4 regions of the Paenibacillus sp. FSL R7-0189 genome follow, and region 4 is predicted to be linked to each of the others. Evidence: predicted binding sites of a transcription regulator. Region 4 holds the regulator's gene; each other region holds the start of a gene.

Region 1 (7,575 bases), 1.9 Mb from region 4:
CTGAAATGCACTCCCTACCCACTGAAAAGTATCTTCCACTTGTTTGCCTGCTGCGTTATCGTAGTAACTTCTCTTGAAGCTATGCTCATCAACTTTATCCAGCTTTATGGAATACCGCTCAGGACTGCTGATAAACAGCTGATTTTCAGGTTTAATAGGCAGTTCTTCTATCACGTTATTTCTTCTGAGTGTAAAAAGCTTATAGAAATAACCGTTACTCGTTCCATATTGTCCGATCGTAAAATCGGGATCACCATCTCCATTATAATCCTCAAACTGAAGCTGGAAAAAATCATTAAAGGTCTGGGCAAATTGATCATTTAACGGATAGCTACTCAGCGTTTTCCCTTGTTCATCAGTCACAACTAGTCTAAATCGGCCACTCCAGTTTCTTCCCGTTAACGGACTGGGTGTAGTCCAATCTTCGCTATATGTCCCCTCTAGCAGTTGCAGATTTAAAAATCCCGCTCTGCCTGTGACCGGAGACAGTTCATTATGTGATAGGGTTACTGGACCTGTTACCTCGACAGAAGTCTCCACAGGGTCTGCCTGTTCAATGTTCTCCGTATCGATTGTTCCATAAATGAGCTTTCTTAACTGGTCAGAGTTTTTCACAGGAATCGTGTAGCCCTGACTGCTGTTCTCCGCTGTAGTAAACATCCCTTCATGTCCAAGTTGATCTCCAAGCGCTATGTAATAGTCTTCCGAATAGCCGTCCCCATAAACAAGCTTCATTTCAAATTCCGGACCCCAATCCAGATCATCAGAAAATTTTTTACTCTTGTTCATAGCCTCCGCAAGCGTCTTGATCAAAACAGAATCCTTTAGCGTTAAGCTCTCTGAGTGCAAAGGACGATCCGCTTGTTTCTGATCACTAGTTGCCACGGGTGTCAACGACACGCCTTCGATCCATCTGGCATTGATGAAGCCCAAATCACTTTTACATCCGCTTAACACTACGACCAATAACAAAGGTGCTATCCATATTAACCGCCTAATGCGAATCGCCTCCAATACATAAGCATATTCCAATTATAACAGTGTCTATAAATATATAAAAACGACTTTACTAACACGCGATTAAAAAAAGACTACAACCTGCTTATTAAAGCGTGGTTCTAGTCTTAAAATGACAATTGATTAGATTGCTCCCATCGTTTTGAGCCAAGCATCCGCAATAAGTGCATGACCTGCAGGAGTAGGATGTACTCCATCATATGCCCAGTAAGCCGGTTCTGCTTTTACGGAGGCCGCTGCAAAAAGTCCATCTAGCGGAACCAGCGGCGCCCCATATTCACGTGCCAGCTCGCGGACAATATGAATTTTAGGATCAAGATCCTGACGCCAAGTTCTACGATCTTCCGGTACAGGCAAAACAAAAGGCTCTATAAGAACTAATTTAGCATCCAAAGATTTCTGAGTGCGTTTAATCAGGTCCCGATATGAAGCTTCAAACTGCTCGGGAGTGGTTTCTTCACCAGAATCAAAACGGCGCCAAGTGTCGTTAATTCCAATATAAATGGACACCCAAGTCGGCTTCAAATCCAGGCAATCCTTATCCCAACGCCCCTGTAAATCAACAATACGGTTGCCACCAATGCCACGGTTAATAAAAGTAAGATTCTTCTCTGGATATAAATACCCCAGACGAGCGGCGACCATCATTGCATAACCCACTCCAAGCGATGAAGCGTCTTCATGATTACGTCCCCAGTCTGTTATGCTGTCACCTTGAAACAGAATGACATCGTTTTGTTGGAATATCATAAATGAAATCCTCCTCTAACTACCTCTGTTAATATAACCCAATCTATTATATCAAATACAATGAATACAGCCTACTACGAAACATCAATAATGCAAACATTTCACTAAAAAAACAATAACAAAAACCCCGCTCAGATTCGAGCAGGGTTTAGGGTTAAACTATATTAGTAAGCTAGGCTGAACAATCCTTTAATGTGGGACAAGTAACGAATATTACTTGCTTCCTTCATCAGAGTTGCAGGCAAGCCTTTTAACGGAGTAGAACTTGCACCAACGATGGCTACACCGTCTTTACGGCCTAAGCTAGCAAGCGTACCAGAGTTGATTGGGCTAAAGCTTTCAAACGATTTATTTTTCAAGAAGGCATACAGATTGTATCCGATCAATTCACCCATTTGCCAAGCGATTTGAGCAGTTGGAGGGTATGGACGTCCATCTTCTGCAAAGACCACAGCGCTGTCACCAGCAACGAATACATCTTTGTGGGAAGTGGATTGCAAGAACTCATTCACCGTTGCACGACCGCGGTTAACTTCAAGACCGGATTCGCCGATGAGTGGATTTCCTTGTACGCCACCAGTCCATACAAACGTGTTAGCAATAATTTTTTGACCGTCTTTCAAGTCAATCGCATTGCCTTCTACATTCGTAACAGGAAGACCTGTCAAGAATTGAACACCACGTTTTTCCAAGCTTGCTACAGCACGTTCGATCAATGCATCTGGCAATACTGGAAGGATTTTAGGACCTGCTTCAACGAGCATAAGCTTAATTTCTTTAGGATCAACGCCATATTTTTTAGTAAGTGTAGGCAATACATCCGCGATTTCACCAACAAGCTCAACGCCGGTTAAGCCGCCGCCACCGATCAGGATGTTTGCATCTGCTTCATTTTTCGATTTCGCATATTCACGAATACGATCCTCAATATGTTGATGAATTTTGTTAGCATCTGCAGCTGATTTCAATACCATACTGTATTGTTCAAGCCCTGGAATGCCAAAATAAGCTGTAGTGCTGCCAAGACCTACAACAAGCGCGTCATAAGTTAGTGTCACACCATCAGAAAGAACAATTTGTTTGTTCTCCACAGAAAATGAATTAACCTTCGCGATTTTCAGGTCAATATCTTTACCTGCGAAAAGCTTAGTTAGAGGCATAGCAACAGCACCCTCTGCAACACTACCTGCTGCAAGACGATGCAATTCTGTGATGATTTGGTGGGTAGGATACTGATTAACTACAGTAATTTTAGCTTCATCTTTTTTGAGATACTTGCGTACGGTTAAGGCGCTTAGTAGACCACCATAACCTGCTCCTAGAATGACAATATGTTTAGACATGATGTTTCCTCCGTCCCTTACGAATAAGATATGAAAATGATTATTTCTGCTTACTGCGTTCTCCAGCAACTTGAAGGTATGCATTTACGAAACGGAAAAGCTTTTGCGCTTGCGGATCTTTCAACAACTTCATAAGACCAAAAAGACCAATAACTTCGTTACTTTCATTCGCACGATCTTTTGCTTCGATCACTGTAGCTGCCATATTCTTCGCGGAATGCACTACAGGTTCAGCAAGTTCTTTAATTGCACTTACCGTATCACTTTTCAAGACATCATCCGCTGCGACAGTTTGCACAAAGTCATAGGACTTTGTAAGCACGCCAACAAGCTCAGTTAATTTTGGCAGCTGTTCCACCAAGACTGTTAATGATTCCTGAACTTCTGGTTTCAAGAGCTGCTCTAGAACATCCATTTGTTCCTTGCTAACAGCTACTTTTGGTGATTCTTGTTCAGGTTGTGTTTGAGTGATTGATTCTGACATATCCAAATCTCCTCTGCAATAAGCTTTGCTGCTTAATAGTAATGAAAAACATAAGAACTTTTAACGCCATATTTCTATTATAGCACTTATCAAGTTATAAATGTCACAAAGTTTTTGAATTTCCATAAAATTTTGTGATTTTTATTACATTATAATAAATTATTTAAATTACCAGTGTTAATTAAAACCGTTTGAGTGAATTAATGTACAAATTCATTCAAATTCTTCTCAGTTTTCAATAAAACATCCACAATGTCCATATTCTTCTCTGTTAGAAGTAACCTGAAATAAAGAGAACGCAGGAAGTTCTTTGTATTTATTCGAGTAACGTACTGGCTGTGGCTTCTAGGCCAACTGCCACATTGCGCCAAGTTGAGAATCCAATCGGTTATAGACTGCTGTGGAAGTAAATGATGATCGATGATTGTAACTATAATAGTAGCAATCCGTTCATCTTCTTCCTCCCTGAATATGTATTGATCGTTATAAAGCATCTTTTGAACAACTGTCAGAACCTCTTCCCGCACCTCGGCATCACTCTCCGAGCATAAAAACCAGCTCATCCAAGGCGTCTGCGCCATGTGCTGCTGCGTGTGCCCAGCCTTCTTTTTCCATATAACCTCTTAAATCCCGTTCTTCCTTATAATAACGAATTAAACCCTGCTTCACCTTTGTAAATTCAGAGCTATCCAATATAGCCTTTTCCCTATGCCGCTGGAGAATAAGAGCAACAACCAATACAGAAAATGTTCTTGTATACACCGTCTGATCTTCTTTGTTCCCAATGTGATAAAATAGATGCTGCTCGTCAAGGAGTATCCACAGCAGTTCACGAAGCTCCGCATCATTAAACCAATGTTTCTCATTAATCCATTTGTAGAATGTGGAATAAATCAATTCATCACGCAGCACAGGCTCGGGATCTCCTAAATGCTCAAGCATCAACTTCACATAATCCTTTATGTCCTGTCCACTTCTAAGCTCGTAGTCATTCTCTTCGATTCTTTGTAAATCTATCATCAATCGTTCTCTACTATTAATCAATTTATCCACCCTTTCATTCACCGTGTTTTTACATATCCTAATATCCTAATTTATGTCCTATTTTTTGACAACAGGGTATTCAAGATTAACTTCAATAAATTTTATCATTGACGAATTTTATAGGCTGTGTTATTTTGAGTTAGTAACATTTAGTTAGTACATTTACAAATATCAGGTGTTTATATTTTACAACCGAACACATACACAACGGAGGAATACTTATGAGCGCTTTTACAGACTTGATTCAGTCCCGCAGATCCGCTATGAATTTTGTGGAAGGGGTCACCATCCCTCAGAATGAATTAGAGGAAATGTTCTCTTACGCCAGATTGGCACCATCGGCCTATAATCTACAGCATACAAATTACAAAGTGATATCTAACGAGAGCTTAAAAGAAGAAATTCGCGAAGCGGCTTACGGCCAATATAAAATCCATACTGCTTCAGCAGTTATTGTAGTGCTAGGAGATAAGCATGCTTATCAGCAGGCTCCAGAAATCTATGGCGGGCTTAAAGCTTTAGGAGCGATGTCACAAGAGGAATATGATGAGCAAATAGAGATGATTAACAATGCTTACATTGATAAGGATGCTTTTCAAAGAGATGAAGCAATACGTAATGCCTCTCTCTCGGCCATGCACTTTATGCTGATCGCCAAAGATAAAGGCTGGGATACCTGCCCGATGATCGGCTTCGATGCTGATGTTATCCAATCCACCTTGAATCTGCCGGATCATATGGTACCTGTTATGCTGATCACGATCGGCAAAGACAAAAAACATAAAATCAGACCCCGCGGCTACCGTAAGCCAGTCAACGAATTCGTTGAGTTCATCTGATTATAGATACAGCAAAACGTTCCATCCGAGGCAAGTAGCGGGTGGAACATTTTTTTTAATTGGAACTCATCATGAAGATAATGAACCGTGTGCCCGATATAGAAGAGGTGCTCTACTTCGCATATTGTAAAATCGCAATCGCTGCTCGTTCCCGTCGTTCGGAGTCATCACAAATCAAAGCTTCTTTCAAAATATTAAGCGCCTTAGAGAGCGTCTCCTCATCCAATTCCAGCGGACTATTCACTTCTTGTTCATTAGTAGAAACACCTGTAATCCACAGATCCAAGCGAGCACTTGGTTTTGGACCCTTAAATTGTACAACCGGTGCACTTTGGTTAAATAACTCCCGCACGCCTGCGTTTAGTTCAGAAATCGGCAGACTTTTCAACCACGTCACACCACGCCGATGGCAAGTACCCTCGTCAACATTATCATTTAACTCGTTGTAAAAATAATCTCCGAGGTCTCCGAGATGTACCCAATCTCCATCGGCCACCAGCACATAATCTCCATCTTGCATCGTATGTACAAATAGCTGAAGGGCTTGCAGATGTTGCATAAGCTCCGGCTCACTATATTGGTAAGTACCGATTAATCGATCACGAAGTTCCTCTATGCTTAGATTCTCCAGATCCCCTATTCCGGGGTAGCCGATACTCACATAATTATCCTCCAAAAATGTGCTGATCCGCTCAATCCCCAGTGGCTTAGATCCCATCCGAAACAGATTCATATGTCATTCCTCCAAATACTTAATAAAATGCTTATAGTAGCCCTTGGATTTGGGAGTAACAAACCGTCCATCATTCGCAGAATCCTTCATTAGTTTATGAAGATTCGGACCTCCAGTATAGGGATCTACTACGCTAGCCTTCAGTCTTGTCGCTTGGATTGCCTTCTGAGGACAAGAATAAACACAACGCATACATAATAAACAATTTTGACTGAAAACAATTCCTTCTACGCCGCTACTAATATTGGATGTTGGACAGTTGCTGACACATTTTAAACATAGTGTGCAAGCGTCCGTTGTACGCAATCCTTTTGCGAAGTATTTTCCCCCTTGGTGTTCCTCACAATAATATACTGTTCTCAGAACCCGCTCCAACACAGGGTGAATCGGCAGATTTCGTGGTGTTCGGTTTACGATTTCCTCTGCAAACAATTCCACCTTACGCTGTGCGGCTTGGTACAACTGCTTATTCAACCTGTCATCATATTTGATATAAAAATTACATGGCATCGCCAAAATGGAATTGTGAAAAGGGATATATCCCTTCCCACGCAAAGAACGAAGAACCGTATTCGAAGCACCGTTATTGATATAGTGTGGAGAGGATGCCGTTTTGAATACAAATGCCGGGGTTCCATTACATTCAGGCAGCTGATCTGCAAAATGTTCAACAAAACCGGAAGCGCCAAAGCCTAGAACCGGATGACCAATACCTATAAGATCATAGGCTTCATATTCTACAGAACGAGTGCCTTTAATAATATCTTCCACTCTAAACAAATCTACGTCTTGCCCTTTACTTCTTAGCCTTTCAGCAAATTGCTTAGCAATAATCTCCGTATTGCCAGTACCTGAGAAATAAAATATGGCCGTCTTTGCATTATGCATTCCATCCCCTCCCAGATCAAATATACCTCATTCCCGTCTGGGAAAGCTGTGATGCTGAAGTGGGTTTGGGCTATTTCGGACTCAGTTGCTCTTATTTCCATAATTTCGCTCGTTTTGCCACACTATCGGACTCAGTTGCAGCTATTCGCTCAAATGTACTCCTTTTCTGAGTAAATCAAGGGCAATAGGTGCTATACAGTCCGAAACCTTCGCAAAATAAACCCATATGCTGAAATAGCTGCAGTACGGTCCGCTACGATCTAGATCGAGCAAAAGGTAACTGGTTTCGAGACGTAGGCGGATAGATTGTGCTATAGGTAACTAATTTCGTGCACGGAGTAGATAGGTTGAGCTATAGGTAGCTAATTCCGCACGGTGTAGATAGGTTGAGCAATAGGCAGCTAATTCCGCGCACGGAGTAGATAAGTTGAGCCATAGACAGTTAGTTTAAGCACTGGTTAGCACGTTTAGGAGCAG
Region 2 (7,575 bases), 1.0 Mb from region 4:
CTGGAGATGCTCCTACGAGCACCAATCGCAATATTTTCAGAAAATGTGCCTGCAAAAATATACGGATGCTGTGTAATGTAGCTAACATGTTCGAACCATTCGGTTTCATCGTATTGCGAGAGTGGACTTCCATTCACCAGAAGCGTTCCCGATTCTGGTTTCAGCAGACCGGCAATGAGATGTAGCAAAGTCGTTTTGCCGGAACCGCTTTTGCCAACAATGGCAATGTGTTCTCCTGGACTAAGCTGGATCCGCCCCGTCTTAAGCTCGAAAGAATCTGGAGCATACTGAAACCGGAGTTGGTCAATTACGATGGACGGCGGTATTAAAAGGTCTCCAGAATGGGTGAGTTCCAATTTGCTTATTCTGTCGGTCCTATCACCGACCTTATCCATGCTGTCGATCTCGTCGATTCCATCGGTTGTTAATGCTCCTTCAATGCCATTAGCGTCCCTGCTCCCCCCTGCCGTTTCCTCAAGCATCTGTTCTACCTTACGAACCGCACCCATACTTGTCCGGCCGCTGTGAAAGGCCGTTCCCGTATTCTTTAACAGGTTGTAAAACTCGGGAACGAGCAGCAAAACGAGAAAGGCGGTGTGGAACGTCATAGATTTGAAAACGAGCAACTGGATGGCCAGTTCAAGAGCGACAATGCCAATGCTTAGCATCACGATCGATTCCAGCATGAAGGTATTCGTAAACGCAATCTTCAAAATGCCCATTGTGGCATCACGATAACCCAAGCTACTACGCTCAATCTCCTGTTGCTGACGGTGAGCCCGTCCAAATATTTTCAATGTCACCAGTCCTTGAAGAGAGTCTAGAAACGTCCCTGAAAACTCAGCCAGTTGCGCGTATTTTTCTTCGGACTTGTTCTTCGTTTTCAGCCCTACCAAAATCATGAACAGCGGGATGAACGGAGCAGTAAACAATAGAATGAAACCTGTGTTGGCATGTTGGATAAATGTAACGACCAAAATCAGAACCGGGATGATAGCAGCTTCCATCATACGCGGCATGTATTGACTGAAATAACTATCAGCCTCATCCACAGCATCCAGAGCAATACTGACCTTTCCTCCCGTCTGTCCACGAAGGGTTGAAGGCATGGAGGCATGAGTCAAGTTTTGCAGCACGGCAGCGCGCATATTTGTCTTAGCAGTGGCAGCCATATGTAAGCCAACTATACCGTTTCCATAAGACAACAGTGTGCGTACAGCCATAACAGTTAGAAGTATGCCGAGCAACAGGATAACCGATGAAAATGAAGCTTTCTCGACAAAAATCCGATGGACTGCTTCAGCAAGCAGTCCAGCCTGACTCACAATAGCTATACCGAGCGCGAGCGAAATGATTGCGAGGAGAGCCCTGTTTTTCCTTTGTGAAGACATTTGTTGAGAAATCAGACTGGATTTCCTCTTCACAGATCACACCTCCTTTATCTATAGGCTTGTAGGGAAACCTCAAACATGCCGTAATGGATTAAACAGCTTTATTTTTTCCCTTTTACATAATCCGCATCAAACAGGAAGAGTTTGAAGACCAGAATAAGGGATGGGATCAACAGGCATAGACCGCCGATAAACACAATTACTAACGCTAAACCCATTGCCGGTGAAGTTGCACTGCTCTGAATCGTGATATACGGATCAAGAATATAAGGGTATTGCCCAATCCCATAAGCGAAAAAGGCACAGAAAAACTGCAACATGACGCATATAAAAGCTAATCCGTAACGGCGTCCGTTATATAACAGCCACATCGCGATCATAAAGAAAGCAACGGAAAGTGCCAGCAACCACCATAAATCCATCATATTTTGAAAATGGCGCTCATTGTGTTGACCCAAATAGATAAATGCTGTCAGTGCGAGGATTATCGTCGGTGTGCTCCAAAACAGGGCGTAGTTGCGCATCAGCTTCAACGCGGAATGATCCTCCGCCCGAGAAGCGTAAAATGTCAGAAATGAGCCGCTAATGAACAAAACGGACACGATTGCCAGTCCAACGATACTCCACGATAACGGATTGGTAAACAGCGCCCAGTAATCCAGAGAAACCGTCTCCCCCTGCTTCACGATAAAGCCGCCTTCAGACAAAGTTAGCGCCACTGACAACGATGCTGGAATAAGCAAACCTGTAGCTCCGTACAAAAAAAGATATACTATGTTTTTCTTGGAACCGTAATTTTCAAAAGCATAGAATGAACCGCGAATCGCAAGAAGAATCACTGCAATGCTTCCCGGAACAAGTAACGCGGAGCCATAATAATAGGCTGTGTCCGGAAAAAATCCGACGATGCCAATATAGAAAAAGATAAAAAATACATTTGTAATCTCCCATACGGGTGATAAATATCGGGAAATCAGACGATTAATGAGATGATCCTGCTTCGTTAAACGTGCATAAAAGGCGAAGAAGCCCGCTCCGAAATCAATGGAAGCTATAATTAAATAGCCGTACAAAAACAGCCAGAGCACCGAGATGCCAATCAATTCGTAACACATCATTCAGTGCCCCCCTTTTCCGCAGATTGATTAGGATGATCCTTCATCCATTTCTCCATCTCAGCTTCTGCCGGATTATTGTTGAACAAGCGTCTTAGCACGATTACACACATACTGCCGAGTACGATGTACAAGAGCAATAAGGCGAAGAATATAATTCTTACATTCGGTGAAGACGTGGCCGCCTCCTCAACACGCATATATCCACGGATAATCCACGGCTGTCGGCCAACCTCCGCATAAAACCATCCCAGCTCAACAGCCAGAAAAGCGAGAGGGGCGCTCAGTGCGATGATGCGAAGCATCCATTTGTTAAGCTCATTACGCTTTTTCCAGAACACAAACAGAAAATATAGAAACGAAATCGCGAGCAGAGTAAATCCAATTCCGACCATTAAATCAAACAGATAATGAACGAGAAGCGGTGGCCATTCTTCCTTGGGGAATTCCTCGAGCCCCGTCACCTCTGCATTAAAGTCACCAAAGGCCAGGAAGCTGAGCAGCTTCGGCAGATGAAGAGCCCCTAGAACTTCATGCTCTGCATTCAGCCATCCCAATAGTACCAAATCCACACTGCTGCTCGTCTCAAAATGCCACTCTGCCGCTGCAAGCTTCTCTGGCTGATGCTCGGCCAAAAACTTGGCGGACACATCACCGGCTAACGTGTTCAGCAAACCGAATAGTAAAACAACCGCCATCATGAGATTTAAAGATTTTTTGTGGTATGCGGACACACCTTTTCTCAGCATCGCGAAGGCTGCAATCCCGGCTAACAAGGCAGCTCCTGTCAAATAGGCCGAGCTTAATACATGGAACACTTTGGAGAACGTCGCCGTATTCAGCATCGCTTGCACCGGGTTAATCGCTGTGAATTGGCCTGCTTCCATGACAAAGCCCTCAGGCTGGTTCATGAATCCGTTCACCGTCGTAATAAAAACGGCAGACATGCCTGCCCCGGCGACAATCGGAATCGTCAGCAGCCAATGGATATACGGATTTTTGAAGCGATCCCACGTATACAAATAAATGCCCAAGAAGATAGCTTCAAAAAAGAACGCGAACACCTCCATGAATAACGGAAGTGCAATGACATTCCCAGCCAGTTTCATAAAATTCGGCCATACCAGGGCCAGCTGTAGTGAAATCGCTGTACCGGTCACGACACCAACCGCCACAGAAATGACAAATCCTCGAGACCACCGCTTTGCCATAAGTGTATAATGGGGGTCCTTCTTCCGAATCCCGATAAACTCTGCTATAGCGATCATTAGCGGTATACCGACGCCAATCGTCGCAAAAATAACGTGGAACCCGAGAGTCAAGCCTGTCACTAGCCTGCTCCATAGCACCGTATCAATTGCCATTCTTTACTGCTCCCTTCAAAACTCTGTTCATTTTTCGTCTTAAGTTGATACTTATGATTAGGCCCGCTAACTGTAGGCTGCATTCAATATCAGGTTTAGCAAGGCTCAGCGACATCGTTTCCTGTTCGTTTTAGTATGACATTCCTCGTTCTTTGCTATGTAAAAAGAGAAATATTTCACAAAGCAAGAGTTGGCGAACCTGATTTACCTGTTACTGAGCAGTCAAATTAATAACGTGGCCTAATAATTAAAGTTATCTTATCTTAAATTTTAAGTATTTCAATCATCGACATCTCTTAATCCCTAAACGTTCAAGAAAGGGACAAATCTTTCTAACAACTCAGTGAATAACACAAAAAGCACCCGAAGGAGCTATTGATTGATTAGCGTATATGTGATGTCACAAGTTTCCTCCTACTTTGATGCTAACAAAAAAACGAAATTTTCCCATTTTAAGCCGTAATATACCCCCTTTTTGCAACAAAAAAACACTGACTTAAATCATCAGTGTTTTTGAATTCAAGCTAATTTCATCTTCGTCATGACAAATCTTGAACTGCCACCATCATTTAGTACGACCGTAGAAAAAAGAATACCCATCTGACTTCCCGAGTTTAGTCGTCTCCGTTCCGTCCACTAGCTTGACCGCTTTCAGCAACGATACAATTTGCGTATGCATTAGCTTTGCATCAAATTTGTCCATCTCTCTGTTGTCACTATCCACGAGCAGATAGTCGGGCATTGGAATGAATCCAATCACCGGTATCCCTGCTTCAAATAAGGGCTGACTCTCTCCAAACTCAAACTTGTTATGTCCACGCAATAATACAGTACGTGTGCTATCTGTCTTTTCAATAGCCTTCAGCCAAATGGCTGCCATCATTTCATTGCCTGCATACGTATATTCTGTACTTATTTGTCCAGTTGGACCATAATGACCCGTATCATCGTCCTTCCACTCCATGCTGCCTAAATGCTCAACCGTAATTCCAGCTACAGCTTTTAAATGACCATTCTTGCCATCCCACAGCTCTCGATGCCCCTCCATCCAGGTGGAAGTTGCCTGAGAGGACCCTTTGAACTCCGGTAATCTAAAATGTCCTGTCACAAAAGCGAAAATCATCGTACGTTCCGGCTGCTCCTGCTGTAAGTAACGAATCATAGACAGCATGCCCACAGCGCCATTCTCCTCCACTACATTTATCCCATCCGTATGGGTATTTACGATAATCGCTTCGTCTTTATTCTTACCGTCAATTTTCACATAAAAGGATTCTGTTGGGGCATCTTTTTGAATTTCCGCTTCTAAAATAACCGTACCTTCTTTATGCTCCTGAGCTGCGCTGATCACCTTTTTCCCTTCCGTTTCATTAACCCAGATTGCAGGGATTCCTGCATAATCGGTGGTAAAAGGCACATATTGCTCTTCAACCTTATCGTCAGATACCCCTTTCCAGACTAAAACAACAGCTTTTACGCCCATTTCCGTCGCTTGCTCCAATTTAGCTTCTTTTAAAGCTGTAGTGAGGACCAGATCGCCTTCATTTGGGGCAATTTGGTTGTCCATTGGAGATGAAGCCCGCATATTCATAACGATCCCACTTGGAAAATTTCTAAAATTCTCAATTTCAATGACAGCAATTTTTCCACTGGCCTGGCCATATTCACCACGCTTCGTATACACCAGCTCCCCTGTCACACCTTTTTCGTCAGTTTCCCCGGAATAGGGAAAAGCTGAAGAGACATGAATTGCCTGCTGATCAATCATTAAAGCACTGTTCTTTTCTTCCCATCGGTCAAAAGTATAGCGATCACGATATACTTGCAGCCCCATATCCGTTACCTGCTGCTCCAGCCAAGCAATAAACTGATTGTGACCCTCAGAGCCGGTTGTACGGCTTCCAAAAGAATTCATTACTTCAATATCTTTCAGCATCATTGCTGCAGAATCCAATTTACGTTCATCGATCGTCATAGCCGCATCAGCTGATAATGCCACAGGTGTTGTAATAGGTTTTGCATAGATTCCAATCCCCCAAAGTGCAGTAACGATAAGTGCAGTAATGCTGAATAACACTTTACGAACGGCTAGAAACGGAGTGACTCTTCTGCTCCCCGATTGCCCAAAGAGTCCTCTACATATGCCCGCTACGATCAGCAGCAGGATAGAAAGCGCAAGCAGCCAAAATTCTCTTGTTAGTAAGAATAGCCCTTCTGCCACCATCACACTAATAAAAACCACATGTACCTTCTCACGTTTCTTTAAAAGTAAAAAAGAGATGCCTAATTCTGCTAACAAAAAGATAATGGTCACGATCGAGATTACCGTTTCTTTGCCAATGAATACCGTAGCACAGAGTGCTAGGATCAAAAGCAGGACCGCTGACAATCGTCTATATAAGATTTCTAACATGACGCCCTCCCATTTTAACTAACGATTATTTTGACATTACATTTGTAATGCCTTATGGTTTTAGCATATTGAAAAGACTCATGAAAAACAATGAAACGAACATCAGAATGTACAAACGGAGGGGAAATGTCATCTCAAATCATGAATTATACAGTCCAAATACCTCTCAGCATCGTTCCAATAAAGAAACTAACCGTTTGACAAGAGAAGCCATCTGCACGGCATTAGTCTTCTTGATCCAGGAACAGTCTTTTAGTAAAATCACCATCACCGATATTGTGAAACGCGCAGGGGTTTCTCGAACGGCCTATTACAACAACTATTCCTCCAAGCAAGAGATCCTGGTGGATTTGGTCGATTCGCTTATTTTCGAAATTAATCAAAAACTCTTACCTTACACCAATGAATTAACAGGCAAAGCTAAAGAACCTCAAAAATTTATCAAAGTGCTTTTTGAAGTTATTTTTCAGCAGCGGAACATCTACAAAGCACTTCAAAGTGCAAAATTTGATCATGTAATTCTGGATTGCTTGAATGAAATGATGCTTTCTACTGCTCATGACAAAAGCGACGAGAATGTGTACCGAATATACTTTAAAGCAGGGGCCCTCTATAATGTTCTCCTTAAATGGATACAATCAGACTTTGCAAAATCCATTGACGAAATGACCAAAATTTGTCTTGAGGTATACCATACTCCAATGTCCCAGGAATAAGGTTTAAAAATCGTGTTTATAAATGAAAAAACAAAGAAACCACGGAACCAAGTTCGGCTCCGCAGTTTAATTATCAACCCTACTATTGAATTTGAATTTGTTTCATGTACTCTTTGAATGCCTCAGCGATTTCTTTATATTTTGTATGATGCAGATAATGTGAACCTTCCATTGGGATCATTTTGCCCTGTGCGGATTGTTTGACTTGCTCCTCATGCAGCGGAATCCACTGTTTATTGTGCTCGTTATTCGATTGAACGAAGAGAAGCAACGGCAAGTCATTTGGCATTGTGATTTTTTCTCCATTTTTGAAATTGGAACCGAGGTGGCTCAGTTCATTCATCAACGTTGGATTGGTCGCGACTTGATTCGAAATCAAACGCATTTGTTCTTTGGTATGCTCATCGAATGCAAGCGATTCATACGGATCTCCGCTCACTTTTTGGACCAATCTCATTAGACCTGATTTTTGAAGAAATTGCATGGCTTTCAAAGGTAATTTGACATCCATTCCGGGTTGATTGGGAACGCTGCTATCGATGCCGACAAAAGCAAGAACTTCATCCGGATATGTGT
Region 3 (7,575 bases), 190 kb from region 4:
TCATTTTACTATAACTATACATTATGGATGTTAACTATTATATATTGTTTATTTATATTTATTTCTTTTATACTTACAACTATTCATAAGGGAGGTTTTGTTAATGACAAAGACAGTATTATACTTAACCCGCCACGGGCAAACAGAATGGAATTTACAAAAACGAATGCAAGGCCATCAAAATTCTGCGCTTACAGCCTTGGGCGAACAGCAGGCGGAATGGTTGAGAGATCGTTTGCAAGTAGAAAACTTAGGCGCAATTTATTCTAGTACTAGTCCAAGAGCATTGCATACTGCACAGATTTTACGGGGAAAGCGGAGTTTACCTATTCATCAGCAAGTTTCTTTAATGGAAATTAACATGGGGAGCTGGGAAGGAATGAATACGGATCAGATACAACTAGAATCCCCTTTACAATATTCCCATTTTTTCACCAGACCCGATCTATATATTCCTCTAACCTCAGGTGAAACTTACAAGCAGCTTGAACAAAGAGTAGTGCCGACAATGGAGCGCATCATAAACGATAACGTAGGGCTAGAAGTGCTCATCGTCACCCATCGGATGACTTTAAAAGTCATTATGGCTTATTTTCTCAATAAATCATTGCAGGAAATAGGGGAGTTACCGGATATTCTCTCTACTGCATTATGTAAAGTAACCCTAACTGATAACAATACAACCATCGATCTGTATGGAGATACTTCACATTATCAATGACTATGGGTCAAAAAATAAAAAGGTAACTCCGATTAACGGGGCTACCTTTTTAGCGTTCAACATTAAATATCCACACTTTTGATTATAAAACTGCGGACCTTCATCCATTTGCCTGAAATGAATTCATCAATCGTTTTCGTCTTTGGTCTAACGCAAAAGCGGTGTTTTGCCCCTTTATCAAAGCCCACAGCTTCAAAAATTAGGCTGTCCCCTATTTGCTCCTTGAAGAACACCTGCTTTAATCCCAACCTATTTAACATTTCAAGCTTTACGCTCTCAATATATGTGCGCGAATACTCCTTAGACATATGTGTTCCTCCTAGTAGTGGTAGTAATATTATAAGTCAATAGGAAGAAAATCAACAATAGTTCATATATTCATCATCCACAAAAAAACAACCAGGCAGCAATTCTCCGTTATTGGAGGTTCGCTGACTGGTGTTTTGGGTCTGTTGTGATTTGCTTGATAGGTTATGAGCTAAGCTTAATCATTCGTAGCTTTCGGATAACCACTCCGTTGTAGCGCACTATCTTGATATATCTGTAAGATAACTGCAATCTATAATCCACAAGGGCTAATTCTAACTTTAAGTGTATTCTATACAATTAAAAACTAGAGAAATAGCCTATAGAGTATTAAATCAGTAAAATAGATGTACAAAATACAGCTATTTTCATTGGCCGGGCGTTTTGAGCATTTTAGTTGTACAAAATACAGTTAAAACCATCTACTGTACACTTCAATGTTTCATACTCCATTACTTCATACTCCATTACTTCATACTCCAATAATTCACTGCTTCAATACTCCATTACTTGTTACTTCGAAGCCGTTGGCTCTCATATGGTAACTAGATGGGGTGTAGTCCATTATGAGTCAGCCCATTCATTACTGATTCCTTTTGCCTATCCTATCCGGATAATTCTATCTATTTAGTCCTTCTACTTCTACCTAATCGAAATCATCACTAACTTATTTAACTTCAGTTGCCCCAGTCACTTTACCTTCAATCCCTGCAGTTGCTTTCACATCTTCGTTTGCGAAGTAAAGATTTCCATCAATAGTCGAGGTTTCATGCAGGTTAAATCCGTTCGCTTCTACATAAACATCACCTTTAATGGTTCCGCCTTGAACTCGCAAATTTTCACTTTGTACGGTTAACTTAGGTACAGTGAGTGTGTAATTGGCAGTAACTTTGTGATCAGCGTCTTGGGCATAAAGAGCAATCTTACGGTAGATGTCGCCGTCTGCGGCCCCTTTATCATGGAATTCGCCTTCAACAACAACATCTTGGGCAATGGTCACATCATTTAGAATGGCAATAATCCAGTTTCCATCTTTACTTACAGCCTTGGTAAACGCATCTGCTTGATTTACGATTGAAGCTGTAGTAACTGCATCCGTTTGCTCTGTAGCTGGAGCCGTAGTAGCCGCTGAATTAGTTGCATTATTATTATTCGCACCACAACCAGACAAGACTGCAACCGAGACGCCTGCTACTAACATCATTTTAAATAACTTCATTTTAAATCCCCCTTGTTTTTGATTATAAATTAATTATATATTAAAATTTTTAATAAACAGGTGAAAATTTTCACAATATTGTGTCGTTATCTGAAGCGGTTTCACAAAGGTGATTAATTCCATACAAAAAGGACACTCCCAATAACTGCGGAAGTATCCTCATAGTCTTTATTACTATAATTTTTTAGATTAAATACCCTCTTGAAAAAGATATGGAACCATCATACTCTACACTTACTTTTTTAATGTTAGGTTTATGCAAAACATCAGCATAAAAATAATACAGCGGAAGGATGACCATTTGGTCAATGAGCATTTTTTCAGCTTTTGCATAAAGCTTGTTTCGTTCGCTAGTGTCTAATGTAAGCCTAGCTTGTTTAATATAACTATCATAAAGTGCACTGCTCCAGCCCGAATCATTATCGCTGCTCCAAGATGTGAAATAATCTAAAAAAGTCGATGGATCGTTATAGTCGGCTGCCCAAGCCGCTTTTGCCATTGTATAATTCAGCTTAAGACGATTATCAAGCAGATCTTCCCAGGGTTGAACCTCAAAGCCTACTGTAATGCCCAGATTTTTGTTCCAGCTGTTAATAACGGCTTCTGCAATTTCTTCATGACCTTCATTTATAATAATCGAAAAACTAGGAAGCTGAGTTAAGCCCTCTTCCTTCAAACCTTCCTGAAGTAATTTCTTAGCCTGTATTACATCCTCTTTGAAATACCGTGTATCAATAATCTCTGATCTAAAATTCAACTTGGAACCACGAATACTCCGAGGAATAAAACCGTAAGCAGGTGTACCATAGCCGATAGATTCTCGGTTAGCTGCCATGGCTAATGCTTTACGTATCTTCAGATTTTTGAAAGGTGCTTTGCTTAGATTGAACTGATAATAATATGTAGAAGCATACGGCAAAGCATATAACTCCTGAGGGAATACAGAATTTAAAGAAGCCTTATCTATCAGCTCATCTTTTGCCCCTACCCAGTCAACTTCATTGTTTAAGTAGGCCATAGTTGGCGAAGGTGTTCCAGCTTTAGGCCGAAGTAGATGCACCTCTGAGAAACGAATTTCTTGCGCCGCATAATAGTTTGGATTTTTAATTAGATGAATCGAATTTTCATCCCACTGTTGCAGTTTAAAAGGGCCATTAGTAACCATAGTTTTAATATTGTACGCCCAATTCTTATCTGCTTTCGCGACTTGCGCATTAATTGGCATGTAAATACTTTCCGCGAGAAGCTGCGGGAAATGTGAAGTTTTTTCATTCAAAGTCACTTGGAGTGTATCGTTATTTAACGCTTTCACACCCACTTTCGAAGACTCCTTTAGCTTCCCTTTATGATAATTCTCTGCGTTAGCAATTATGAACATTTTGAATGCATAGCTATTCATAGACTGAGGTGCAAGCGCTTGTTTCCATGCATACTCAAAATCTGAAGCCTTAACCTGCTGCTGATTACTCCATTTTGCGCTCGGCCGCAAGGAGAACGTGTATGTTTTCCCATCCTTGGAGACTGTCCACGACTTGGCTATCCCGGGAACCGCCTCTCCCGCATCATTCAAACGCACCAATCCCTCAAATATCCCTTTAATGACCGTAGTCGTACTACTATCTGTGGAAGAGGCAGGATCTAGATCTACAGGAATATAATCAAAACCAATACGCAACACCTGTTTAGCCTGTACAGCAGATGCAGTGTTCCCTTCACTTACATTTAAACCTATTAGTAATACTAAAACAAAGAGAACATGGAGCAATTTTTTCATCGACACTTCCCCTATTTCTATTATTTTTATTAACTAGAATAACATGGAATCTATTGATTCCGATAGATTAATTTCACCGTAATTCTTCCATTTCTAGAACCTAGCAGGGTCATCTAACTGCACACTCACTTCCCATTGACGCTTTGGGATCAGAATGTTAATCTTTAGAAAATATCACAAGGATAAGGGAGCTATTTACTGGTGAAAAAGACAACCATGAAGGACATCGCACTTCGTGCCAATGTCTCCGTCGCAACAGTGAGCTATGTTCTGAATCGTGTCGGCAACCAAACCATTCCTGAGAAAACGCGCCAGCAGATTCTTCAGCTTGCCGAGGAACTACACTACATACCCAATCTGGCGGCACGTTCACTTGCGAATCAGAAAACAGGATTGGTAGGTGTGCTTGTTAACACCTCAGCCCATACACCACACTGGAAGCTCCATGCCCAGTTCTCATTTATACATGCCTTGGAACAACGGTTAACAAATGCTGGTTACCATACGCTGCTATATTCACTTGATGTTGATCAGCCTTCTTTGGATATTATCGTAGAAAGAAAGCTGGAGGCTGTATTTCTAATCGATGTGCGCGAGGAAGCCTTTTATTCGATCTCCAAGCATTTTGTAGAAGGAATTCCTTTGATTCTGATCGACAGCATGATTGAAGATAAACTCTTTAAGCAGGTCCTTTTCAACTATCGAGCAGCTCTACAAAAGGTAAAACCACAGGACCTTTCACAGGTATGTTTAATTATGGAGAGCTTCAATAACTCTTTCCTCACCCGCTTTATTCAGGACAGTATTCCATTACCTGAAGAAGCGATATTTACCGTTGTCAATTTGGAGGAATTAAATACATTCTTACAGGAGGGGGGCTATAAAGAGGCCATTGTCATTAATGAGTTTATTGGAAGTTACGTTGAAAAAAACGGGAGGTTCGAACAACTCTCTGTTCTTTGCACCTGCAATTGTCCGGAAATATTAGGCGATGACGTTCATAAATTCATTTTCACAGGGGATAAAGCGGCTACTGCATTTGAACTAATGGACAAATTATTGCATCATTCTGACTACTCCGCACAAGAAAATAATTGTTATTTTGTAGAATAATTTTTTTGTCTATTCACTTAAGCGTTTAAGTTGAAGGGAGCATAACTTATGTCTGGTCCTGTATTAGTGAAACAAGTTCCCCCTGCTGTTCAAGCTCATCCCTCTCTTTGGAGAAATCGGAGATTCCTGCTGCTACTCAGTTCGTACTCCATTTCCTTATTCGGTAACACTTTTCATAGTATTGCTTTAAGTTTATGGGTACTGCAAACGACCGGCAGCGCCAAAATGATTGCCATCATCACGATAATCAATTTAGTGCTCAGTTCTTTACTTGGATCGATAGGGGGAACTTTTGCGGATAGGGTCAATCGTCGAACCCTCATGCTGATCACCGATCTGATAAGTTGCGGACTCGTAGTGACACTTGCTTTAGCCATTTCCCTGCCCTCTACATCGTTCATTATAGTCGCTATACTGACGGGTCTTACGACCGTTTCAGCTTTATTCCAGTCCCCGGCATACCAAGCTTCTATCACTACTGTTGTTGGTAAAGAACATCTACAAAAAGCGGTAGGATTGTTGAACTTGTCTGAAAACATCTGCCGGACTATTGGTTATTCAGCCGGTGGGATTTTCGTAGCGAGTTTTGGAGCAGCCGACGCTATTTTATTTGATGGAGCTACATTTTTCCTCTCCTTTCTGCTCGTTTTAGCAGTTCGCTCCCTTCCTTTGCCAACTCAATTAAATAACGCACCCAAGAAAGAACGGAAATTCACACAGGATCTGGTTGATGGAATTCGCTATATTAGGAGGTATCCTTTCGCACGCGCCGTTATGATTATGCTTCCTACCTTAACCTTATTTTTTGTCCCCTCCCTGATGTTGACGCAGGTTATGGCCGTCAAAGTGTGGGATTCCACTCCCTTTCAGTTTGGACTTATTGAAGCCTGTATTCCACTTGGTTATATGATCGGGTCCGGACTGATCTTGCTGCTTGGCTCCAAATTGAAAAACAGAGGTTTCCTTATTATGACTGGACTGCTATGTCTCGGTCCCCTGTACCTCCTGTTATCATTCGTCACTTCCGCTGCGATTGCCATTCCTATCATTCTTGTGATTGGCTTCATGTTCTCATTCTCCACGTTGCTGATTAATACAATCCTTAGGCTGGAAGTTTCAGAAGACATCCAGGGTAGGGTGTTCGGTGTATTAGGTTCTATCATGAGTGTAGCCCCATCCATTGGTCTTACTGCTGTCTCGTTCTTGTCTGATCTCTTCAGCCCTGGTCCTGTCATGGGTTCAATCGGAGTCTTACTGCTGCTGTTTGCCTTATCAACTATCACTAAATTAAAGGTAATTCGAAACTACAAGTAATTTCAGAATGTATCCTGTGTTCTTTATCTCCCTCTTTTTCTAATAACGCGTCTAAGATGAAGCTCAAACAGTAATAGAACAACCAGAAAAATCAATAACAGGAGACCCGCTATTCCAGTTAGAAACGGAAATAGGAGTGGGAAGAAAATACTAGGATAGGCCTTAGTAACATCTGAATAATACCCCATACCTATAAGGGAGGTACCGGAGAACTCGATTAGCTTGACACCTAAATGATTGTTGCTTCTTTGCGCATAGCTGAGAACCTCTTCGTCTACATCTCCGTTTTGTGCAATCGTGATGATTTTCCATTTTCTTGTTTCCATGGGTTGACTATCATCGGTCAGTCTTTGGACTATACTTACTTGTTCCTCACCAGTCTTTCGGTCCTTTACTGTGAGAATATCTATCCACGAAAAATATCTGCTGCCTCTGTCCCGATTGGATAGCCATATTTCATCAGGGGTGGAGATTTTTTGATCATTTAATAAGAACTGAACTTTGACAATAACACCAGGCGGGGCCTTCTCCTCTTCATCCCATGGAGTCATATCTGCTTTCCTGCCTGTTTTTTCTTCCCTGATTTTAATATTCTTATGAGCAACCGTTATCTCTTGTACGTTTATTGGGTTATATTCTTTTTCAGCATGCTTTATCTCATAACGCTGATTTATTTGATCAGAAATTATATACTCACGTATATAGTTGAACAATGGGTTAAAAGAAATCGCCAGTAAAAATAGCGAGACGCCAGATATAACTATAAACTTCTTCATAAGTCCTCCTTTTTAACTTACAGTCAGTTTAAACTTTTGGCGTGAACCCCCATCCGGTCCATCGGGAACATATTCCTGCAAAGGACTAAATCCTAATTTCCGATAAAACTCCCTGGCAGGTTGGCCTGCTAAATGATCCTCACCAAAGGTAGTGACGGTTATCTAAATCTCCCAACCATAATAAACATTGTGGAATAAAATCTGCATAGTTCTGTAATGCATTAATCGTACGGATTACCTCACAAGTACCCAGCTCCCGTTCTGCGTCATCCGAGCTCTCCAGTCCTAGCGAACGTCTGATATTGTAAGCTAACCATTCTAATTTTCCCAAAAAGCCATAGTTGAGCACAAC
Region 4 (7,575 bases):
GCGGAGATCCTAAAATTCCCTGATCTTGAAGGATTAGAGGATGAAGCTCTTTTATCAGAAGTGGATGGGGAAATTATAATAGCGCTCGCCGTGAAGTTTGGCAGAACACGCTTGATTGATAATAATGTATTTATTCCAAAGGAGGTTGCTGCACTTGTTTAGACATATGATGAAATCCAAAATTCACCGCGCAACAGTAACGGAAGCGAATTTGAACTATGTGGGCAGTATTACCATTGATGAGAGCTTGATGGAAGCCGCGGACATTCTTGAGAATGAAAAAGTTCAAATTGTGGATAACAATAATGGTTCGCGACTGGAAACCTATGTAATCCCTGGACCGCGTGGAAGCGGAGTGATCTGTCTTAATGGTGCCGCGGCTCGTCTTGTTCAGCCGGGCGATACAGTAATTATCATTTCGTATGCGATGTTGTCCTCGGAAGAACTGGATTCACATAAGCCAACGGTGGTATTCGTGGATGAGAATAACAAACCAGTGAAGCTGGCTGATCATGAATTGCATGCTACAATCGCTTAATGTATGGACTTACGCCATGTAATGAATGGCAGGGATGAAAGACCCCGATCTCGCAGAAAATGAAGTCAGGCAAGCTGAACTGATTTCATCTTCAGTAAGGGGGGGGATAGCCCATGTTTCAACATTTGTTTGCTGAAATGAACAAGGTGCTTCAGGAGATCGTAACAGATTACCCTACAGCGGAGGGTGCCCGCCGGAATGAGCTTTTATGCAATTATAATATGCTGCATAGACTGAGCGATAAAGTGATGGATGAATGGCTCGCTTTTGCTGAGAAGCTTAGTTCCTTTCGCGAAAGTACGGATTTTACAGCAGTGGTCGAAGAGGAAGTGCCGGAACAGGAAGCACCAGAGCTGTGTATGGATTCCTTTGTAAGAGGTCAGGGGTATTATAAGCTGCTGATGTATGGAAAGTGTATTGATCAGTTTAAAGAAGTTATTGCGCAATACCCGGATAGCTTGGCTGCTCGATTATATTTGGCCATCTCTTATCTGCAGGAAGGTGACGGTGAGTCCGCTTGGAGTCATCTGAACCATATGCTGGGCTTGATACGGGAAACCAAGCTGAAAGCCATGGTTTATAATGCTTTAGGCTGCATACGAGCCTCACAGGAACGTTTCAATGAAGCGCAGGAATTGTTTGATCTTGCTTTGCAGCATGATCCTGCGCTTCCGGAACCAAACGTTAACTTAGAGGTATGCCGCCGTCGTGGAGGGAAGCTGCATTTTGGAAATCAGCTGGTTTCCCTTTTGTAAAAGAATAACGGTTTTGGAAATTTCCATTCAAGCGATGCATCCCCTGAACCAGTGGTGTGCATCGCCTTTTTTCGCAACTTCTGTTATGCTGATTAAGAGTCTCAATTGAAAGGGAATAGAATTATAATGAAATTTGCCGTGCTTGATTTTGAAACAACAGGAACCCAATCCGTGGGTGAAATTATCCAGGTTGGCCTTGCAATTATAGAAGAAGACCGGTCCATCTCCCGGGTATATGGTTCCTATGTCAAGCCCGGAACGCCGATTCCTCCTTTTATAACAGGTCTGACGGGGATTACCGATGATGATGTGAAGGATGCGCCTGAGCTGGATGAGATGATGATGGAGCTTGTTCCGCTCTTGGATGATGTTGTGCTCGTAGGGCATAATGTCGCTTTCGACTTCCATTTTTTACAAAATGCTTTAGATCGTTGTGGTTATTTGCCATTTCAAGGGCGGATTTTGGATACGATTGATTTTCTGAAAATTTGCTTTCCTTCGCTCACATCTTATCAGCTAGGCTCTGTCAGCGCTCATTTTGGAGTGACGCATGATCGTCCGCATCAGGCAGATAGTGATGCACTTGCGACTGCTTTAGTGCTGCTGAAATGTCTGGAGGAGCTCTACGAGCTGCCGCTGCTTACGATCCAGAGACTCTGTGAGTTGTTTACCGAAGAGGATAGTGATCTGGGCTGGTACTTTGATGGTCTGCTGCGAGAGCGGGAAGCGGAGACGCTACAGCCCGAAGGTGATCTGACTTTCTATCGTCAATTAGCGCTTGCAGTAGGAGACTGGACGGAGTTAGCGCCACCTAGAGATGAGCATGCTGAGAATCCGCTAGCGAATTTATCTTTTACTGATTATATGGACGAAGTAACCAAACGACTTAAAGACACATTACCGCAGTATGAAAGCCGGGAAGCTCAGGATATTATGATCAATGAGGTGATGACGGCACTTGCCGAAGACAAACACCTACTGATTGAAGCGGGCACAGGAACCGGTAAATCGCTCGGTTATTTGTTGCCTGCCATTTATCAAAGCGTTCGCACCAATGAAAAAGTCATGGTCAGCACTCATACCATTAATCTGCAGGACCAATTGCGCGAGCGGGATATCCCTTTGTTAACGCAGGTAGTTCCTTTTCCGTTTAAAGCTGCTATTTTTAAGGGAAGAGGACATTATTTGTGTCTGCGTAAGTTTGAGCATAAAATTAATAAAAAGGACTTTATAAGCCCAAGGGAAGATGCGCTTACTGCCGCTCAGATGATCGTATGGCTCACTCAAAGTGAATCAGGGGATGATGAAGAGCTGAATTTAAGCGGCCGGGGCGGTGATTTCTGGGAGACGGTGGCAAGCGATACCGATTCCTGTCTGGGCCGTTCTTGTCCGTGGTTCCGCAAATGTTATTATCATAGGGCTAAGCATGAAGCTGGGATTGCTGACGTGGTCATTACAAACCACTCTAAGCTATTCGCAGATGTTAAGGCTGGGCACCAGCTGCTTCCGGCTTACGAGCATCTTGTCATTGATGAAGCACATCATTTAGAAGATGTGGCTGGTAAACATCTTGGCATGCATATGAAGCATTTCACTGTGGCACACACGTTATCGCGACTGTATAAAGATAGCCGAAACGGACAGCTTCCTGCTCTGCGCCAGATATTACAGTCGTCAGGCAGTGAAGAGGCTTCAGAATGGAGCGGAGTCATCGATCGGATTTACCCGGATCTGCTTACCGTCAAAGAAACCTGGGATGCACTCAGCGACAAGCTGTTCAGCCTTTTGCCGGAACGCAGTGATGCAGGGGCGGGGGAAGCGGGACAACTGGTTATGCGGTTGCTTCCCGCCCGTAAGCCGAAGGATTGGGATGAATTAGTTGCGCTAGAGAACACTATGAATCTGACGTTAAGCGATATCATCCGTAAGGGTGATAAAATGCTTAACGAGATGCGTGACCAGGAAAGCCAATCCTCAGCAGACAGTCTTGTTACTGATATTAGCGGTTTATTTAAGGATTTGGCTTCCATCCGTGAGCAAGTAAGATTCTTTATGGGGCTGAATGACGATAATGTAGTATATTGGCTGGAGGCAAATGGAAATTACCGCAGCAAATCACTACAGCTGTATGCCGTCCCTGTGGATGTTAGCAGCCAGCTTAAAGAGTTGTTCTTCGATAAGAAAAAAAGCATCGTGCTTACCTCGGCGACGCTGTCTGTAGATAAATCTTTTCAATTTATGATTGATAATCTCGGACTTAACGAAGCTGCGGAAGAGGGACGTCTAATGACCTCACTCCTTCCATCCCCCTTTAAGTATCGCGAGCAGGCACTGCTAGTTATACCGCGTGATTTTCCTAGTGTGAAGGGGAGTGTGGGCGATGCTCGATTTGTCGATACACTCGTACAGTCATTATCGGAAGCTGCTAAAACAACACGTGGGCGGATGCTGGTTCTGTTTACTTCTTATAAAATGCTGCGTCAGGTATATGATCCGCTTAAAGAGGCTTTAGCCTCACAAGAGATTACGGTGCTTGGTCAAGGCGTGGAAGGTGGCAGCCGGAGCAAGCTGATCCGCCGCTTTCAGGACAGTGCAGCATCCGTTCTGCTGGGGACGAGCAGCTTCTGGGAAGGTGTAGATATTCCAGGTGAAGCACTGACTTGCCTGGCCATCGTGAGACTTCCGTTTCAACCGCCGAATCACCCGTTGGCGGAAGCGAAGTCTGAGTTATTGCAGGCCCAGAAGAAGAATCCGTTCATGAAATTATCTGTTCCTCAAGCGGTTATTCGTTTTAAGCAGGGATTCGGAAGACTGGTTCGCACGGCGCAGGATCGCGGAATAGTTATTGTTTATGATACGAGGGTTATTGAATCTCATTACGGGAAGTATTTCCTTTATTCATTGCCTGGTCCCAAAATGGAGCATATGCTTACTGATCAAATGGTCCCTCGCATAGCGGAATGGCTAGAGGATGGCGGCGCTTCTTAAAACGCTCGTCTTCAGTTTAGCTCCTCCTTATCCTTAAGGGCGGTGTGTTACAGTACCGTCCTTAATAAGGAGAGGTAGACGTTTGAATATGGATTTTCACAAGAACATTACTATTTTTAGGAGGGAAAATATGAAATCGGATAAAATATCAGAAGCCGTTGTTCGCAGACTGCCTGTGTACTTGCGTTTTTTGAATGATCTCCAGAATCGCGAAATATTAACAGTTTCCTCTCAGGAACTTGGGCAAAAGCTTGATCTTAATCCCGCACAGATTCGTAAGGATTTAGCATATTTTGGTGACTTCGGCAGAAAAGGTATCGGCTATGATGTAACGTATCTTATTGAGAAAATCCGTCATATCCTGAAGCTGGATCAACAGCTTAATGTAGCTTTAGTTGGAGCAGGTAATCTCGGACATGCCTTGTCTAATTACAATGCATATCTCAAAGATACTATGAAAATCACGGCTATATTTGATTCGTACGCTCCTAAGGTTGGACGTAAGATCAACTCCCTTACTGTGCAACCGATGGATGAACTAGGCAGCACAATTCGTGAGCAAGGTATTCGCATTGCCATTATTACCGTACCTGATTCAGAAGCTCAAAATGTAGCAGATATCCTCATTTCTTCTGGGATTGAAGCGATTTTGAACTTTGCCCCTGTGATTCTGAAGACACCACCGAATATCCGGGTGCATGCAGCTGATTTTACAACTGATCTGCAAAGTCTTGCTTATTACTTGCGGGATGGAAAGGAAGAAAGCGAACATGAACAACAATAAAACGATAATTAAGGGCGGGTATTTTCTGACTCCGGGAACGGATGAGCCGGTTCTGAGTGGATATATGACTATTGAAGATGATTTAATCACTTACATAGGAAAAGAAGAGCCTCAGATGGAAGCTGGAGTGCAAGTGGTTGATGGCAGCCGTCTGCTGTTCATGCCTGGACTTGTAAACACACATGGTCATGCGGCGATGTCTTTGCTGCGTGGATATGGAGATGATTTAGCGCTACAAGTGTGGCTTCAGGAGAAAATGTGGCCGATGGAGGAAAAGTTCACCGGTGATGATGTATACTGGGGAACCTCCTTATCTGTATTGGAAATGCTGAAGGGTGGAACTACGACCTTCCTCGATATGTATGATCATATGGACCGAGTAGCCGAGGTAGCTGAGTTATCAGGTATCCGTTCCGTATTGATGCGTGGTGTGATCGGGTTATGTCCAGAGGATGTACAGAATCACAAGCTTGCGGAAGCGATTTCTTTTGCCCGTAACTGGCATGGAAAGGCTGACGGTAGAATTACTACTATGATCTCGCCACACGCCCCTTATACTTGCCCTCCTGCCTTCCTGGTTAAGTTCGTGCAGGCAGCGCATGATCTGGATTTACCGATGCATACGCATATGTCCGAAACGAAACGTGAAGTGGAACAAAATGTGGCGGATTACGGGTTGCGTCCTGTAGCTCACTTAGAGAAGCTTGGAATGTTCACACGTCCCTCGATAGTTGCACATGGTGTTCATTTAAATGATGAAGAGATTGAGATCTTGGCTCGCCATAATGTGGGTGTATCTCATAATCCGGGCAGTAATTTGAAGCTGGCTAGCGGAGTGGCTCGGGTTACTGATCTTCTAAAAGCTGGTGTGAAGGTGTCTCTTGGCACGGATGGCGCGGCAAGTAACAATAACTTGGATATGTTTGAAGAGATGCGGCTTGCAGCTCTCATTCATAAGGGTGTCAGCGGTGATCCAACGGCTGTCCCTGCTCCAGAAGCTCTGCGTATGGCTACAGAATATGGCGCGCAGTCCATCTTTTTAAATAATGTAGGCAGACTTGCTGTAGGGATGAAAGCTGATTTCATTGCTATTGATATCGATCAGCCGCATTTGCTGCCACACACAGATCTGTTGTCTCATGCAGTTTACTCTGCTAGCGCTAAGGATGTTGAGCATGTGTGGGTGAATGGTAAACAGGTCATCAAGCATGGACAATGCTTAACCCTGGATGAGGAAGCTATCCGGCGTAAAGCGCAAGAAGCCTTCGAAGGTTTATTGAAGCGTTAAGTCTGGAGAATAACGAATAAATAATAGGCTGCGACTTTTTGCTTTTAGCAAAAGTTGCGGCCTTTTGTGCATTTTTAAGACTGGGAAAGCTAGAAAATTATGAAATTTTGGATAAACACGCAGGTGTGTTATATAATCAAAAAAGATATATTACTAGAAAGGGAGCTGTACCTTGAAGAAAAGGAAAAAATGGATCCTCCTGGGGTCAGTTCTGATTCTGCTCCTGGGGTTTGGACTTATCCAGTTCTATGCCTATATTATGAAAGATCAATGGAACGAGCGTGATATCGCTAAGGATGTTGCCAAAACCAGAGCGGGTCTAACAGAGGTAACCAAAGCACAAAAATCGGTTTGGGATGAAAATGCAGTGTACTGGGTTTTAACAGGAAAAAATGAAGCCGGGACTGCTCTTATGGTCTGGGTCCGCTTTACGGTAGATGGAAAATTTGCTGAAGGCGACGACGCAGTGTTTGCTGAGGAACTAAGTAAAGGAACCTCGGAAGCCCAAATACGCGGCATTATCAAAGCTGATCTTCCGGACATAACGATTGAACGCTTGCTGCCGGGAGTATATAACGGAGAGTATGCTTGGCAGCTTTTTTATAAACAGAGCGGTCGGTATTATTATCAATTTTATCGGTTTTCGGATGGGTCCCGAATGGGTGAAGGTTACAGTTTACCTAAAAGTTAAGCCGAACATAAGGAAATTAAGGGTGGCATAGTAAACAAGCGAACTTATTATAAGTTCGCTTGTTTACATTTATTTGATGTACAAAAGTGATATACTAAGTGATATACTGAATGGGTAGTTATCACCGAATATTCTTTTAAATTCACATACAAAAATAAGCCGATTGATTAAAAATCAAGGCCGGTTTTGTCGAAAGTGAGGAATATATTTGGTATTGATGGAAATTTTTAAAAAATTAAATTTTAAATATATTCACATTTATTTTGAAATTAGTATATACACCTGTGATATACTACTACTTGTAATTAGAACAGCAATAAGAGACTTCAGTCTCTCTGATGAGCTCTCAAATAGCTATAGATTATTATAATGAGCTTTATATTTTGTCATCTTTGAGAGGAGGACGTTTCTTGAAATTACGTCTTGTACCTGTGCTGATAACGTCTCTACTGTCGGCTACTCTATTGTTTGGTGGCTTCTTTTTGTATCGTCAGTTTGCAATGCAGGAACCACTTCAGAAGATTGTATCTC

What was found. The regulator Rex, encoded in region 4, represses fermentation and respiration genes when NADH is low (regulators of the CRP and FNR family bind a similar motif). The targets are predictions, from matches to a motif close to TTGTGAAATATTTCACAA.
Region 1: MKY63_RS29585 (DUF1641 domain-containing protein) is a predicted target of Rex. The motif match lies at 3,727-3,744, and genes of this name have one in related genera.
Region 2: MKY63_RS25425 (cytochrome ubiquinol oxidase subunit I) is a predicted target of Rex. The motif match lies at 4,035-4,052, and genes of this name have one in related genera.
Region 3: MKY63_RS21620 (polymer-forming cytoskeletal protein) is a predicted target of Rex. The motif match lies at 2,305-2,322, and genes of this name have one in related genera.

Annotation. Positions count from the first base shown of each region.
Region 1 covers NZ_CP150223.1:6,684,570-6,692,144, forward strand. Annotated here, with positions in the region: gene MKY63_RS29570 (hypothetical protein) at 1-972, opposite strand, end outside; gene MKY63_RS29575 (SGNH/GDSL hydrolase family protein) at 1,141-1,767, opposite strand; gene MKY63_RS29580 (NAD(P)/FAD-dependent oxidoreductase) at 1,932-3,110, opposite strand; gene MKY63_RS29585 (DUF1641 domain-containing protein) at 3,151-3,594, opposite strand; gene MKY63_RS29590 (DUF2785 domain-containing protein) at 3,795-4,157, opposite strand; gene MKY63_RS29595 (DUF2785 domain-containing protein) at 4,129-4,647, opposite strand; gene MKY63_RS29600 (nitroreductase family protein) at 4,860-5,477, shown strand; gene MKY63_RS29605 (hypothetical protein) at 5,590-6,210, opposite strand; gene MKY63_RS29610 (EFR1 family ferrodoxin) at 6,214-7,098, opposite strand.
Region 2 covers NZ_CP150223.1:5,798,428-5,806,002, forward strand. Annotated here, with positions in the region: gene cydD (thiol reductant ABC exporter subunit CydD) at 1-1,424, opposite strand, end outside; gene MKY63_RS25420 (cytochrome d ubiquinol oxidase subunit II) at 1,493-2,509, opposite strand; gene MKY63_RS25425 (cytochrome ubiquinol oxidase subunit I) at 2,506-3,870, opposite strand; gene MKY63_RS25430 (hypothetical protein) at 4,436-6,283, opposite strand; gene MKY63_RS25435 (TetR/AcrR family transcriptional regulator) at 6,364-6,999, shown strand; gene MKY63_RS25440 (alpha/beta hydrolase) at 7,082-7,575, opposite strand, start outside.
Region 3 covers NZ_CP150223.1:4,957,583-4,965,157, reverse strand. Annotated here, with positions in the region: gene MKY63_RS21630 (histidine phosphatase family protein) at 104-721, shown strand; gene MKY63_RS21625 (hypothetical protein) at 784-1,029, opposite strand; gene MKY63_RS21620 (polymer-forming cytoskeletal protein) at 1,695-2,246, opposite strand; gene MKY63_RS21615 (peptide ABC transporter substrate-binding protein) at 2,431-4,020, opposite strand; gene MKY63_RS21610 (LacI family DNA-binding transcriptional regulator) at 4,222-5,133, shown strand; gene MKY63_RS21605 (MFS transporter) at 5,182-6,447, shown strand; gene MKY63_RS21600 (hypothetical protein) at 6,471-7,223, opposite strand; gene MKY63_RS21595 (phosphotransferase) at 7,363-7,575, opposite strand, start outside.
Region 4 covers NZ_CP150223.1:4,765,812-4,773,386, forward strand. Annotated here, with positions in the region: gene panC (pantoate--beta-alanine ligase) at 1-162, shown strand, start outside; gene panD (aspartate 1-decarboxylase) at 155-538, shown strand; gene MKY63_RS20775 (hypothetical protein) at 652-1,293, shown strand; gene dinG (ATP-dependent DNA helicase DinG) at 1,420-4,281, shown strand; gene MKY63_RS20785 (redox-sensing transcriptional repressor Rex) at 4,412-5,065, shown strand; gene MKY63_RS20790 (amidohydrolase) at 5,052-6,353, shown strand; gene MKY63_RS20795 (DUF5590 domain-containing protein) at 6,526-7,044, shown strand; gene MKY63_RS20800 (hypothetical protein) at 7,455-7,575, shown strand, end outside.